One region of the Vibrio makurazakiensis genome, then DNA from elsewhere that is predicted to be linked to it. Evidence: predicted binding sites of a transcription regulator. Region 1 holds the regulator's gene; each other region holds the start of a gene.
What was found. The regulator CRP, encoded in region 1, controls carbon source genes, mostly activating them, when cyclic AMP is high. The targets are predictions, from matches to a motif close to TGTGANNNNNNTCACA.
Positions count from the first base shown of each region.

Region 2: a site for CRP is predicted at 1,416-1,431, ahead of malT (HTH-type transcriptional regulator MalT). Genes of this name have one in related genera too.
Region 3: a site for CRP is predicted at 2,022-2,037, ahead of rppH (RNA pyrophosphohydrolase). Genes of this name have one in related genera too.
Region 4: a site for CRP is predicted at 2,088-2,103, ahead of deoD (purine-nucleoside phosphorylase). Genes of this name have one in related genera too.

Region 1 is NZ_JAKJSW010000041.1:9,069-12,748, forward strand. Features, by position in the region: gene L4C33_RS06775 (DUF1338 domain-containing protein) at 62-853, shown strand; gene crp (cAMP-activated global transcriptional regulator CRP) at 942-1,574, opposite strand; gene L4C33_RS06785 (phosphoribulokinase) at 1,819-2,688, opposite strand; gene L4C33_RS06790 (YheU family protein) at 2,796-3,008, opposite strand; gene L4C33_RS06795 (hydrolase) at 3,121-3,680, opposite strand, start outside.
Region 2 is NZ_JAKJSW010000063.1:9,115-12,794, reverse strand. Features, by position in the region: gene L4C33_RS09430 (glycogen/starch/alpha-glucan phosphorylase) at 1-1,055, opposite strand, end outside; gene malT (HTH-type transcriptional regulator MalT) at 1,594-3,680, shown strand, end outside.
Region 3 is NZ_JAKJSW010000020.1:16,690-20,369, forward strand. Features, by position in the region: gene ptsP (phosphoenolpyruvate--protein phosphotransferase) at 1-1,350, opposite strand, end outside; gene rppH (RNA pyrophosphohydrolase) at 1,353-1,871, opposite strand; gene mutH (DNA mismatch repair endonuclease MutH) at 2,487-3,152, shown strand; gene L4C33_RS02455 (DUF6482 family protein) at 3,186-3,497, opposite strand.
Region 4 is NZ_JAKJSW010000118.1:4,727-8,406, forward strand. Features, by position in the region: gene L4C33_RS13720 (DEAD/DEAH box helicase) at 1-347, opposite strand, end outside; gene L4C33_RS13725 (Lpp/OprI family alanine-zipper lipoprotein) at 670-936, shown strand; gene L4C33_RS13730 (L,D-transpeptidase family protein) at 960-1,853, opposite strand; gene deoD (purine-nucleoside phosphorylase) at 2,216-2,926, shown strand; gene L4C33_RS13740 (transposase) at 2,995-3,680, shown strand, end outside.

The DNA.
Region 1 (3,680 bases):
AGAGCCTTCACTTTAAATCCAATCTTCTAGCTTGCTAGACACCCCCCGACAAGGAGTCATCATGACGCCAGATGTATTATTCACTGCCCTATGGAAAGACTACATTCAACGCCTTTGCCCTTCAGCAGATAAGGTTCACCAACTGCTGCAAGAAGATGAAGCATTGATCAACGACCATATTGCATTGAGAACTTTCAACGTAGTACCTCTCGGTATAGAAACACTTGCTCAACCATTTCTAGATGCGGGCTATAAAGCTTGTGGTGATTATGTGTTCGAGAGCAAAAAATTGGTCGCACAACACTTTGAACATCCGGATATGAACCAGCCTAAAGTTTTCATTAGTGAGTTGAAAGTGGAAGAGTGCTCAGCAGAGTTACAAGCGATAGTCGCTAAGCTTGTTGAACAGGTTGATAGTGAAACACTGGCAGGGCATGAATTCTTGTCGTCGGGTAGATTATGGGAACTTAGCTTTGCTGACTACCAAACCTTAGCGAAAGAAAGTGAATATGCTTCGTGGCTTGCTGCACATGGTTATGGTGCGAACCACTTTACAGTAAGTGTCAATCAGCTGAATGAATTTGACGAAGTGAAAGATGTAAATAATCATCTGCGTCAATCTGGTTTCACGATTAACGAAGCGGGCGGGGAAGTAAAAGGGACACCAGAGGTATTGTTAGAGCAATCATCAACCATGGCTGACAAAGTACCCGTTACTTTTACTGAGGGTTCTGAAATCGTTCCTGGTGGCTTTTACGAGTTTGCTAAACGTTACCCTATGGATAATGGTGAGCTATACACGGGTTTTGTTGCTGCTTCTGCAGATAAGATCTTTGAAAGCACGAATGGCTAGTTAACCGCAGCCTGTTAAATTTAGAATATTAAAAAAGCCACCCAATTTGCATTGGGTGGCTTTTTAGTTTTTGCTCAGTTAATCGAAATTAACGAGTACCGTAAACTACAATAGTTTTACCGTGAGCAGAAATTAGGTTTTGCTCTTCTAGCATCTTCAAGATACGACCAACAGTCTCACGAGAACAACCAACGATTTGGCCGATTTCTTGACGAGTGATCTTGATTTGCATGCCGTCTGGGTGAGTCATTGCATCAGGTTGTTTCGCTAGGTTTAGTAGCGTTTGTGCAATACGACCAGTAACGTCAAGGAATGCTAAGTCACCTACTTTTTGGCTAGTCACTTGTAGGCGGTTAGCCATTTGTGAAGATAGACGCATTAGGATGTCTGGGTTTACTTGGATAAGTTGGCGGAACTTCTTGAAAGAAATTTCAGCTACTTCACAAGGAGATTTAGCACGAACCCAAGCTGTACGCTCTTGGTCTTCTTCGAACAGACCAAGTTCACCAATGAAGTCACCTTGGTTTAGGTAAGAAAGAATCATTTCCTTACCTTCTTCGTCTTTAATTAGAACCGCAACAGAACCTTTAACAATGTAGTAAAGGGTTTCCGCTTTCTCACCAGCGTGGATAAGCGTACTTTTAGAAGGGTACTTATGAATATGACAATGTGACAGAAACCATTCTAATGTTGGATCGGTTTGAGGTTTACCTAGAACCATAATATCTCACTTCCTCTGCAGGGTATGCTTGCTGCTTTCCGTGTTAATTAGCTAAGCCTTAAATATGGCCTAGTAGGATAAGAGCACTTTTACAGTGCTGCAAGCTATCTTGTGTTTCGGTTTAAAATAGTATCCTTTTTCGGTCACTATTTCTTGATTTTAATCGTGACCAACCTACGATTTTTTAAGCAAAATTGTGCACATGATCACGGTATGAAAAGTAACCTGGTAGCACGATGTACGGTTAACCTATTTTTCCGGTTTCAATGAGCTGCTGCAGGATTGGTCTAACGATCAGTTCCATAGCGAAACTCATCTTGCCGCCAGGGACAACAAGAGTGTTGTGACGAGACATAAATGAACCATCAATCATCGCCAATAAATATGGGAAGTCGACGTTTTTAATACCGCGCAATCGTATAACAACAAAACTTTCATCAAGGCTAGGAATGCCTTTGGCGTTTAATGGGTTGGATGTATCGACGGTTGGTACACGTTGAAAGTTAATATGAGTACGTGAAAATTGTGGGGTGATGTAATTGAGGTAATCATCCATAGAGCGGACGATAGAATCCATTACAGCTTCTCTAGAGTGACCACGGTCACGAGTATCACGGACAAATTTTTGTATCCACTCTAGGTTTACAATTGGCACCATGCCGATCAGCAAATCGACATGTTGAGATACGTTGATATCACCATCGACTACGCCACCATGTAGGCCTTCATAGAATAATACGTCTGAATCATCAGGGATATCTGTCCAGGGAGTGAACGTACCCGGCATTTGGTTATATGGAACTGCTTCATCAAAAGTGTGTAGGTAACGACGAGCTTGACCAATGCCTTCATTACCGTACTTACGGAAAAACTCTTCTAGTGTTCCGAAGTCGTTTGCTTGCGGGCCAAAGTAGCTAATGTGCTTACCTTGTTCACGAGCTTTACGGATCTCAACATCCATTTCTGGGCGAGTAAAGCGGTGAAAACTATCCCCTTCTACCCAAGCTGCCTTAACGTCCATCATATTGAACATTTTTCTAAAGGCTTCAGATGTAGTTGTTGTACCGGCACCAGAGGAACCTGTTACGGCAATAATTGGATGTTTAGCGGACATGACAACCCTTGTCTTTGTAGTAACTTACTTGTTAGCAATCGTTTTCTACTATAACACGACTTATTTTGAAGGACAGCATAAGGATAATTTCATGCTTTCTAGCATAATTACATGTGTCGACGTAATTGAATATCAACCGTCTCGTGCAGTTCTGAAAATACGATAACGGCTTCACCTTGTGCTAACTGATGTTTAACTTGGTCAATTTTATTTTGCAGTGAAACTTCCATATCACCGTAGTCAGTCCCTTCTCGAAGTACAAACTCTTTGATGAGGTTTTCAAGCGTTTCGGGTGCAATGTCTTGGTGTGGGATGATCATAAATACTTCTCTCTTTTATGTTCACAAAGTTGGTGAATGTCGATGATGTTAGCCCCAAAACTAGAACCACCTTGCGGTTCTAGTTCTGAGTTACTTAAGTTCTAGTGGGGTATTATGCCGAGTCTTGAATACTTTCATAGTAGGCAGGCAGTGCTTCTTCCAACCAAAATTTAGGATTGAGGGCACTACCTGAGATAAACCCAACATGACCACCGTTTTGAAACAGTCGATAATCGATATTATCAGGCAGAATGAATTTCGGGATCACATCATCGGTCATGAAAGGATCATCTTTGGCGTGGATGATCTGAGTGGGTAGTTTGATCTTTTTGAGCTTATGAATAGCAGAACATTGTGCATAGTAATCTTGCGCATTTTTAAACCCATGCAGAGGTGCAGTGATCAAATCATCAAATTCATATAAGCGCGTGATGTTTTTGATCATCACATCTGTAATACCGATCTTTTCTTGCAGTAAATGATGTTTTTTCAGGGCATTTTGTTTGAGAGAGCCGAGTAGATACTTACGGTAAACTCTGGAAAAGCCTTGTTCAATTCGGGATGAGCATGACGCAAGATCTAATGGCGCTGAAATAATAGTTGCAGCTGTCAGCAATGGATCATCTGAGTAATCCGCTAAGTAATTCGCTAGCATGTTGCCACCAAGGGAAA
Region 2 (3,680 bases), on a different contig from region 1:
CTGATAGACCAAGCTTCATCCCAACCTAAACCTTTCTCATCAATCAGAATACGCATCAACTCAGGAATCGCGATAGTTGGGTGCGTATCGTTCAACTGAATGGTTTCGTATTTAGGAAGAGACGCTAGCGTATGACCTGCAGCTTCGTGACGACGCAGGATGTCACGGATAGACGCAGCTGAATGGAAGTACTGCTGCATAAGGCGCAGTGTCTTACCTTTTTCATGGTTATCATTCGGGTACAGTACCTTAGTGATGTTACCAGCATCGATCAGTGAGTGTTGCGCTTCAAAGTAATCGCCGTTATTGAAACTTGCTAAAGAGAAAGGGGCAATCGCCTGACATTCCCAAAGACGCAGTGGGTAAACCGTATTTGACTCGTAACCTACAATAGGTAAATCCCAAGGCATTGCTTTTACTTCCATGCCCGGAACCCAAGTGCGTACTTCTTTTCCGTCAATAGTTTCAACGTTTACATGGCCGTAGAAACCAATGTGCTGCGCTAGTTCTGGGCGAGCAATTTCCCACGGATAACCTTCTACGCCGCGCCATGCATCTGGAGCTTCTTGCTGATGACCATCACGGAAAGATTGTTTGAATAGACCGTACTCGTAGTGCAGACCATAGCCCACAGTTGGGAACTCTTGAGCGGCACAAGAATCCATGAAACAAGCCGCTAGACGCCCTAAACCACCATTACCTAACGATGGGTCACGCTCTTCTTCAAGAAGATCAGTCAGGTTTTGACCTAACTCTTCCATTGCGTGTGTGATTTGCTCATATAGGCCCATGCTGATCAGGTTGTTACCTGTCAATCGACCAATTAGAAATTCTAGTGACAAGTAGTTTACGCTTTTAGCGTTCGTGATTTTCTCGTCATTTTCTGTTGCAAGCATATCGAAAGTTGTTAGCTCTGCTAACGCACGCCCCATTGCTAGGTACCATGCGCGGCTATCCGCTGATTCAATCGTAGTTGCATAAGTTGCAGATAAATGTTTTTTAACACTTTCTTGGAACGACACTTTATCGAAATTTTTTTGTTGAGTTGCTTTCATTTCAGAAATCTCTCTTTTTGTTTTAATTCATCTGTGACATATCGTGCATGGTCACCGTTAACTAAACATCATCCTGCTTTCGCTCCTTTAAAGGAGTAGAAGGGAGGGCGTAGGGGGCGTACTCAGTACCAGTTAGTGATCCAACTCTCACCATCGTATGGATTCCCCACATTCGGGGTGATTACGATCACACCACCTTGTTGCATAACCTAACCACAAACGATGACTTTTCAATTTATCGACTCATTATCAAACTTCATTTTTGACGAATTGATCACGAAATAATTTAAGTTGTTTCTTAAATTCTCATCAATTTCTGTAGTAACACACCGAACATCACGTTCATAAAACCCGACCAAGCGTGACGTTAATCACAAATACAGGGCGTAGAGACTCCAAAACAAGCGCTAGACCAATAATTCAGAACTCGATCATGGTTTGTAGAGTTTTGCTTCACGTAACATGCGCTCAAAGAACAATAATGCTGTGGAATTCGTCCCTCATTATTCGATTGTCAAAAATAAGGTTCATTATCGACATGTGGATTCCGTCAAAGTTAACCCGTCCGGGTCGTTTGCATAACGCCATAGTAAGACCAAAGGTTTTAGACCTTCTGCAACCTGCCCCTTACTACAAATTGGTGCTATTTCGTTCACCTGCGGGCTACGGAAAAACAACCATGGCGGCTCAATGGTTGACCGATAAATCCAATGTCGGTTGGTATAGCGTTGATGACAGTGATAACGATGCTTTTCGCTTTATCAACTACTTATTGCAATCTCTAAATAAAGCTACTCACAACGCCTGTCCAAACTCACAGAAGCTTGCAGAAAAACGACAGTTCTCGTCACTTCACTCCTTGTTCAGCGAAGTTTTTGCTGAAATGAGTGAATTTAGTCAAGAGTGCTACATCGTTCTTGATGACTATCATGTGATCACCAATGATGATATTCACGAAGCCATGCGTTTTTTCCTAAAACACATGCCAGACAATTTGACTCTGGTTGTCACTAGCCGAGCGACTCCTCCGCTAGGAACTGCAAACCTTCGTGTTCGTGATCTTATGATCGAAATTGGTAATGACTTGTTGGCGTTTGATACGGAAGAGACCACACGATTTTTCAATCAACGTGTCGCAGATGGAATTGACGATGTGACCGCTGATAACCTGAGAAACTATGTAGAAGGCTGGCCTTCTGCGCTTCAATTAATTGCGTTGCAAGCTCAACACCAGAAACGTACTTTGGCTCAGTCAGCCGAATCAGTTTCTCACTTCAATCATGCGCACCTTTGGGACTATTTAGTTGAAGAGGTCTTTGACTTACTGGACAAAGAGACTCGCCACTTCTTAATGCAATGCTCGGTACTCGATCACTTCAATGACGAGTTAGTGTATGAACTAACTCAACGCGAAGATGCATTAGGTATGATCGAATCATTGAACCGATACGGTTTGTTCATTTACCCTCTTGAAGGCGAACATAACTGGTATCGCTTCCACAATTTATTTGCTGAATTTTTGGCACATGAACGCCAAGCGAGAATTCCTCAGCAAGAAAAAGAACTGCACTGTAATGCCGCTCATGCTTGGCTAAAACAAGACACCCCACATCAAGCATTAGGTCATGCTCAGAAAGCAAAGAATGGGGATTTAATTGCTCAGATCCTTGATGACTATGGTTGGAAAATGTTTAACCAGGGTGAGTTGTCTTCACTTGAAATGGCCGTTAAGCAACTTAATCGCGACCAACTGTACAGCAACCCTAAGTTATCAATGCTTCGAGCATGGTTAGCACAAAGCCAACACCGCTATGACCAAGTGGGAACCTTACTAGCCGAAGCAGAAGATGAGTATAAAAAACGCGAAATCACCTTAGATACTCAACAACAAGGTCAATACAATGCGCTGCGTGCTCAAGTTGCAATTAACAGTAATCAACCAGAAGCTGCGCTAGAGTTAGCGGAATTGGCGCTCAGCCAACTTAATACGAATATCTACCGCAGTCGTATTGTGGCAACTTCGGTCGTAGGTGAAGTTAACCATGTAATGGGGAATTTAAGCCGCGCGCTTCCAATGATGCAGCAAACTGAAAAGCTCGCACGTCAGTATCAGGTTTACCATCAGGCACTCTGGGCAATTCTGCAGCAGAGTGAAATTCTCATAGCTCAAGGGTATGTGCAAGCGGCCTTTGAGTTGCAAGACTCTGCATTCAAACTCATTGAAGACCACCAACTCCAACACGTTCCTTTGCATGAATTCTTGCTACGTATCCGGGCTCAAGTGTTTTGGTGCTGGAACCGTTTAGACGAGGCAGAAGAGTGTTGTTATAAAGGGCTAGAAATTTTAGGTCACCACTCACCAAGTAAGCATCTGCACAGCTATTCTATGCTTGCGAGGATTGCGATTGGTCGTGGTGAGCTCGATAAAGCAGCCAAGTTTATCGAACAAATACAACACCTATTACGTCAGTCTACTTACCATGTTGACTGGACAGCCAACGCCTCTTTGTCTTTGCTGTTGTTTTGGCAGATGAAAGGCAACACCGATGCGATTAAAGAGTGGCTTGAAGTCGCTGTGCGACCGGAATCAGCAAGCAACCACTTTTGCCAACTTCAGTGGCGAAA
Region 3 (3,680 bases), on a different contig from region 1:
AATATTAGTATCTGCACTTAAGCCTGCATTTAGCATGACTTCAATTTTTCTGCCATCTTCGGTGATTGCTGGTTGGTACAGATCCTTATTGACCATAGAAGAAAGCTCTGTCTCTTCTAAAACCAGTTCGCCATATTCTTGCAGCAAGCTTTCATTAGGTTCAATGAACACATCGCCGCTATAACCATCGACAATCGCCTGTAAGCCATTTACTTGCTCTAAATTTAGAGTCAGCCCCATGACCGCAGGAATACCCAAAGCACGAGATAAAATCGCCGCATGGGAGTTAGCAGCTCCCTCTAAAGAAACCACTGCTAGTAATTTCTCTTTTGGGATAGATGCTAAAACAGAAGCGGTAAGTTCACGTACAACTAGGATGATAGGCTGATCAATCGACCGAGTTTCTTGCTCTGTATTATGCAAGAAATACAGCAAACGCTGCCCAAGTTCTCGAATGTCTTGAGCTCGCTCTCGCAGGTACACATCAGACATACGCGCAAAGCGATTGGAGTAAGTTTCAACAACTTGTCTCAACGCCCAATCAGCGCGATCGCCTTTCTGAATCTGCGCCTTGAGATCGTTACGCAGCATCGGGTCATTCAATAAGTGAGTAAACAAATCAAAAATCGCTAGCGCATCTTTATTGATATCACTATCTAATCTTTTACGCATCCGACGAAAATCATTAAGCGCATTTTCGATAGCGACCAGTAGCAACTCATGTTCTCGTTCAATATTGAGTGTTGAGGCTGGGTATATTTCTGTAAGTTCAGGCTGGGTGTTGTCCCACCATAGGTGGCCTATAGCAACACCTGAAGAGGCAGCAATCCCTTTTGTCGCTTGAGTTTCTTGCTCTGCAAGTAACCAATGACCTTGCGTTTGCGCGTGAGCAACAATGACAGCGAGCTGGGCGGCGAGTGTAACTAAAAAAGACTCTTCCATTTCGCTAAACAAACGTGGGGACTTTTGCTGAATAACTAATACGCCCAGCACTTGTTTACGATATATGATCGGAGTACCGAGAAAAGAATGATAGATATCCTCTCCCAGTTCAGGAAAGAATTTAAAACTTGGATGGCGAGATACTTCGGCAAGGTTGATCGGTTCAGCGCTGCGTTTGACTAAACCGACTAAGCCTTCATGGTATCCAATATGAATGCTATCGCCTTGGAACGTTAAGCCTTGAGTCGCCATTAACTCAAGGCGTTCCATTTCATCATTGGCTAAGTACACGGTGCAACATTCAGTTTGCATCGCGTTACATGTCTCTTTTACTAAAATATCTAATGCTGTGTGTACATCTTCTACTCTAGATACTTGTTCAACTATTTCCCTTAGTTGACTGAGCATGTTTAACCTCTACGTTGTTTACGTTTTCCTTTGGCTTTTCGCTCTTTAAAAGGCATAGCTAAAGAAGCAAACTCTTTCATTGCACGACGGTATACGTCTCGCTTAAAAGAAACCACTTGTCGAACTGGGTACCAATAACTCACCCAGCGCCAACCATCAAACTCAGGTGTACTTCCACGCTGCATATTAATTCGCGACTCATCGCAATCTAAGCGTAGAAGAAACCACTTCTGTTTTTGTCCAATACAGACAGGTTTGGAATCCCAACGAACTAACCGCTTAGGTAACTTATATCGTAACCAATGGCGACTTGTCGCAACGATCTTCACATCCTTTTTTGTAAGGCCAACCTCTTCATATAACTCACGGTACATTGCCTGTTCCGGAGTTTCACCCTCATCAATTCCACCTTGAGGGAATTGCCATGAATGTTGCCCGTATCGTTTAGCCCAGAAGACCTGACCATGGTTGTTACAGATTACAATACCAACATTTAATCGGTAACCATCGCCATCTATCACTGGCCAACCTCTATCTAAATTTTTAATTACTCTGATTTTTCCACATATCCCCAATCGGAGCAAACTTAGTGATGTGATTAAACCTATATTTATCGTTTTTAACGTTACTTTGGATAACTTTTGTTCAAAAAGTAGTTATCAACAAAAGAGTGAGACATAGACCACATTTATTCACCTTTTCTGTGAATAACTGTGTGTAGAATTCTAGTTTTACTATCAAAGATAACAATAACTAACCAGACGCCCCACAAGACAAAAAAGAAAAACATTAAAAATAATAATTACTATACAACAACTTAAAACAAAAACCGCCAATTATAAACTTAACTTACAGGCACTAGATCAACCCAAAAAACAGATCGGTTAAAGATCAACCAAGCAAGGGTTTATCCACACTAAACAATCCAAAACCCATTTCTAAAGATATTTATCAAGTATTTATTGCACTTAACACCACTGTTTATTTACTCAGTACAATTTAATTTCCTCAAATTTTTGCCATCTCCTGTGGATAACCTCTTATTTGATCATTAGTCGCACACTACGATCAATTATTCACCAGCTAATATTTTCTAGAATCTGATAAAATATCCTTTTCCCAAAACGATCAGATCAATGAAATCAGAACCTAAGTCAGAAGCTGAACTTCTAGAAAGAGCTCAAGCCATTGCAGGGCTAACATTTAAGGAACTGGCTGACGAAGCTCATATGGATGTGCCACCGGATCTCAAACGAGACAAAGGTTGGGTTGGACAACTATTAGAGTGGCACCTTGGGGCACCTGCTGGTAGTAAGCCTGAACAAGATTTTGCAAACTTAGGGATCGAGCTAAAAAGTATTCCTATCGGCTATTCTGGAAAGCCACTAGAAACCACTTTTGTATGCGTGGCGCCATTAATTGGCGTACAAGGTTTAACTTGGGAAACGAGCCACGTTCGAAATAAGCTTTCCAAGGTTCTTTGGATCCCAGTTGAAGGAGAACGAGAAATCCCTTTAGCAGAAAGGCACGTTGGATCCCCTCTTTTATGGCAGCCTAATCAAGAAGAAGAGCAAATCCTGAGAAATGATTGGGAGGAATTAATGGAGCTGATCGTACTTGGAAATGTTGGACAAATCACAGCTAGACACGGTGAAGCACTGCACCTTAGACCCAAAGCTGCCAACAACAAGGTTCTAACGGAAGCTTATGGAACGACGGGAAAGCCCATTAAGACCAAGCCAAAAGGTTTTTATTTAAGAACTCAATTTACAGCAAAGATCCTCACCCAGCATTACGCCTAGATCCTCATCCAAATGTTCGTGGATACAGGAAACTCAATGAGTCGTTAAGGATAATTCAATATCACAATAAGTTTGAGTTGGTGTCTCTCCAAATTCGTCGTATGCATTATGTAATCTTAAGTAGGCTTTAGTTATGCCTAGACGAAGCAACTCTTCTTTTACTTTATCCAATGAATTGAAATGAATCGGCTCATCATCTTCTTTTACTGGTTCTAACTTATGTTTGTATTCCACTGCTAGTAGATATTCAGATACATCAGAGCAGCCAATAACATAAACTTTAGGTGGGTTGTAAGAATCTTTGTGGTGCCCATGTAACCACATATCAAGTTGATGTTTTTGCATATTTGAACTCCAAATCTTTTTAAGAGCTTAGTAGAAGCCCATCAAATTGAGAAACTTAAAGTTGTTGTATTAATTAAAATACCAAGAAAAACGTAAAAAGGTAGGAAGTGGATAATTTCCTACCTTTAAGCCCCTTATCAATTCATATTCCAATCACTGAAATAGACACCACAATTGATTCAG
Region 4 (3,680 bases), on a different contig from region 1:
TGATCGTTAAAGTTTTCACCACCAACGATCAACGTAGCTTCGTAAGACAAGCCATTTAGCATGCCACGTAATTCACCGTAAACCTGTTTAGCCAGTTCACGAGTTGGCGCCAAAATAACACCACGTGGGTCTTTAGCTGAAAACGCTTTAGTCTTTAGAGCCTTATGCAACATAGGCAGAACAAACGCTAAGGTTTTTCCTGAACCTGTTTTTGATGAAGCCAATAGATCCTTACCGGCAATGGCAACAGGAATGGCTTGCTGTTGGATCTTAGTCGCTTGTTTGAAATCGAAGTGTTTCAAGCTTTTTAATAAGCGATTATCTAGGCCTAAATCTTTAAAGTGCAAAAGGACTCTCCAGTCTTATGTTTCTGTATCGAAAATTTTTTAACGTAACATGATACCGCGAAACACATCAGAATGGGTAGAGATCACATAAAATTAATCATCTGTAGCCGAAATCCCTTCTCTATATTAATTAAAGCCGTAAAAGTCGTTGTTTCAAAAGTAAGACTTAGTTATCTCAATCACGTATTTACTTCAATTATTTAACATTTTTCTGTTCTTAACTATGTGGTTCTATTTTTTATCGCTACAATTATGGTGAAGCGACTATATGCCCAATAATGTATAGCGCATCTATTGATACCAAATTAATCAAGGAGTTCTTATGAACAAAACGTTAATCGCAGCTGCAGCATCTGTATTTTTTCTAGCGGGCTGTGCTTCTGGTCCTGATGAAGCAACGATGGCAAAAATGGATGAACTAAATAACCAAATTTCTCAGCTTAATAGCGATGTAGCCGCGCTTAAGAGTGAACATGAAAGCGCTGAAATGTCAGCGAAGCAAGCAAAAGACGCAGCAATGGCCGCTCAAGAAGAAGCAGCACGTGCTAACGAGCGTATTGATAACATCGCTCAGTCATACACAAAGTAGTTAAAGCACTATTTTAATAGCGCCTACTCTTGAGTAGGCGCTGCTATTTCTACAGGTACACCATTTTGAGCAAATATAGCGGCTCTGGCTTTGGTATCTGACATTTCCGCTTCTTCTAACCACCAAGACAATTCCAAAGGTATATCCAGCTGCTTTTTCGAACCGTCACTTCTTGTTAATGGCTCGTGAGCTTCAATAAATACACTTCTATCAGGTTCCAACGCAATTTTAATCGGCTCATTAATCACCGTTACTTTTTCACCTTTAGCAACTTGATTAAATAACCACTCAATATCTTTTGGCTCCATTCGAATACACCCAGAACTGACCCTTAAGCCAATCCCGAATTCTTTGTTCGTACCATGTATCAAATAGTCGCCGACACCGTAAGCCAACCTTAATGCGTATTGACCTAATGGGTTTTCTGGCCCCGCAGGAACAACTGGTGGTAATTCGATACCTTTTTCTAGGTACTCTTCTCTAATTGACTTAGGTGGTGTCCAGGTTGGGTTCGGTCGCTTTTGACTGATTTTAGTCACCATTTCAGGAGTATCACGACCCACTCTGCCAATACCCACAGGAAAAACGTGTACCTGATTAAGCTCAGGCTCAAAGTAATATAAGCGCAATTCCGCAAGGTTAATGACAATACCTTCACGAGGAGTTTGAGGAAGGATAAAACGCGAAGGAATGCTAAGAACATACCCTTCTTCGGGTAAAAATGGATCTACTCCCTTGTTCGCAGCCATTAATGAAAGGAAGCCAACATCATATTGCTTGGCGATATTCGCTAAGGTTTCACCCTCTACAATTTCATGGTGCTGGATTCTGCCTATAATGCGGCTGCTATCTTGGGGTAATTCGAATGTTGCAGCATGCACACCACCAGCAATCAATCCAGACGTCAATATCGCCATTTTAATTGCTTTGCGAATTTTACTTTGTAATGGGGTCTTCCACTTGGTTTGCATGAACCGCCCTTAACCTATTTATATAACGTAAGGTTAACGTCCTTTGAGCTGTATGATCAACTATGCCGCTGAATAATTGAGCCATCCTTTTCAACAAGAACAGTAAACAAATCGATTGCCTTTCAAGTTTCAACAGATTTAGTTATCAATATAGACTGCACTTGAAATGCTGACTTGAATTGTGACAAACCTCTCATGGAAGCGCTATATAACTCGCTAATATTGCCTCAACAGAAACAAACAGATTCAACAGAATTGGTAATTTACCTCCTGTTCGGTAAATAACGGTAAAACTTTGGAGAAGTACAATGGCAACCCCTCACATTAATGCACAACCTGGTGATTTCGCAGAAACAGTTCTAATGCCAGGCGACCCGCTTCGCGCAAAATACATCGCAGAAACTTTCTTAGATGACGTGAAGCAAGTTTGTGATGTTCGCAACATGTTTGGTTACACAGGTACATACAAGGGCAAAAAAGTATCGGTTATGGGTCACGGCATGGGTATCCCATCATGCTGTATCTACGTACACGAACTGATTGCTGAGTACGGTGTTAAAAACGTAATTCGCGTAGGTAGCTGTGGCGCTGTACGTGACGACGTGAAACTAATGGACGTTGTTATTGGTATGGGCGCTTCTACAGACTCTAAAGTTAACCGTATTCGTTTTAACAACCATGACTTCGCAGCAATTGCTGACTTCGGCCTTCTTGAAGAGTCAGTTAAACAAGCTCGTGCACAAGAAGTACCTGTGAAAGTTGGTAACGTATTCTCTGCAGACCTTTTCTACACTCCAGAAGCTGACCTTTTCGAAAAAATGGAAAAGCTAGGCATCCTAGGTGTTGATATGGAAGCAGCAGGTATCTACGGTGTTGCTGCAGATCTAGGTGCTAAAGCACTGACTATTCTAACAGTTTCTGACCACATCATCCGTGGTGAAAAACTAAGCTCAGAAGATCGTCAAAAGTCATTCAATGACATGATGAAAGTAGCTCTAGAAACAGCAATCAACATCTAATCGAGTTGAAACGCAGTACTTCGCAGCCAAGTTCGCTTGGCTGCCCAGATAATCCCGAGGGGGCGATCGTGTCCAACGGCGAACTGCCAAAAGACGCAGATGGTTTACAACTCAACTTTTGTAAAACATTGGCGTGTGACAACTTTGGATTGAGCGATGCAAAACGATATGTTTTGCAACATGCGAACCCTAAGCGTCCGGCGATGGTTTGTCGTGAGTGTGGAGCTTTCCCCCCCTTACTTAACAACCGTGAAGTGTTGAACGAACTGCATCGTTTACGACAACTTCACAGTGATGGTCTACCCGCTTGTCGAAGTGACGAGTGTGATAATTTTGGGCTATCCGTACACACCCATAAACACCTCTATCATGCTTTTGGCTATAGTGGTGATCGCCAGCGTTACCGTTGCAAAAACTGCCAATCTACTTTCGTAGACAAATGGTCAGGTTCTAATAAAAAGCTTCAATTTCAAGAAAACCTCATGGGACTTCTGTTCATGGGTTATTCCGTACGTGAAATTTGTCGAAAGTTAGAAATAAACCCAAAAACCTTTTATGACCATGTTGATCATATTGCCAGTCGTTGCCGTAGAAAATTAGCGATGATAGATGCAAGGTGGGTTAACCACGCTTCAGAATACCAATTCGCTTCCCACTACCAGTTATTACAGCCAAACAGTAATAACGGTGTTTTGTGGATCGCCACCGGTGAAGCTCATTCAGGTTACATCCTGTGCCAACATGTAAACTATGC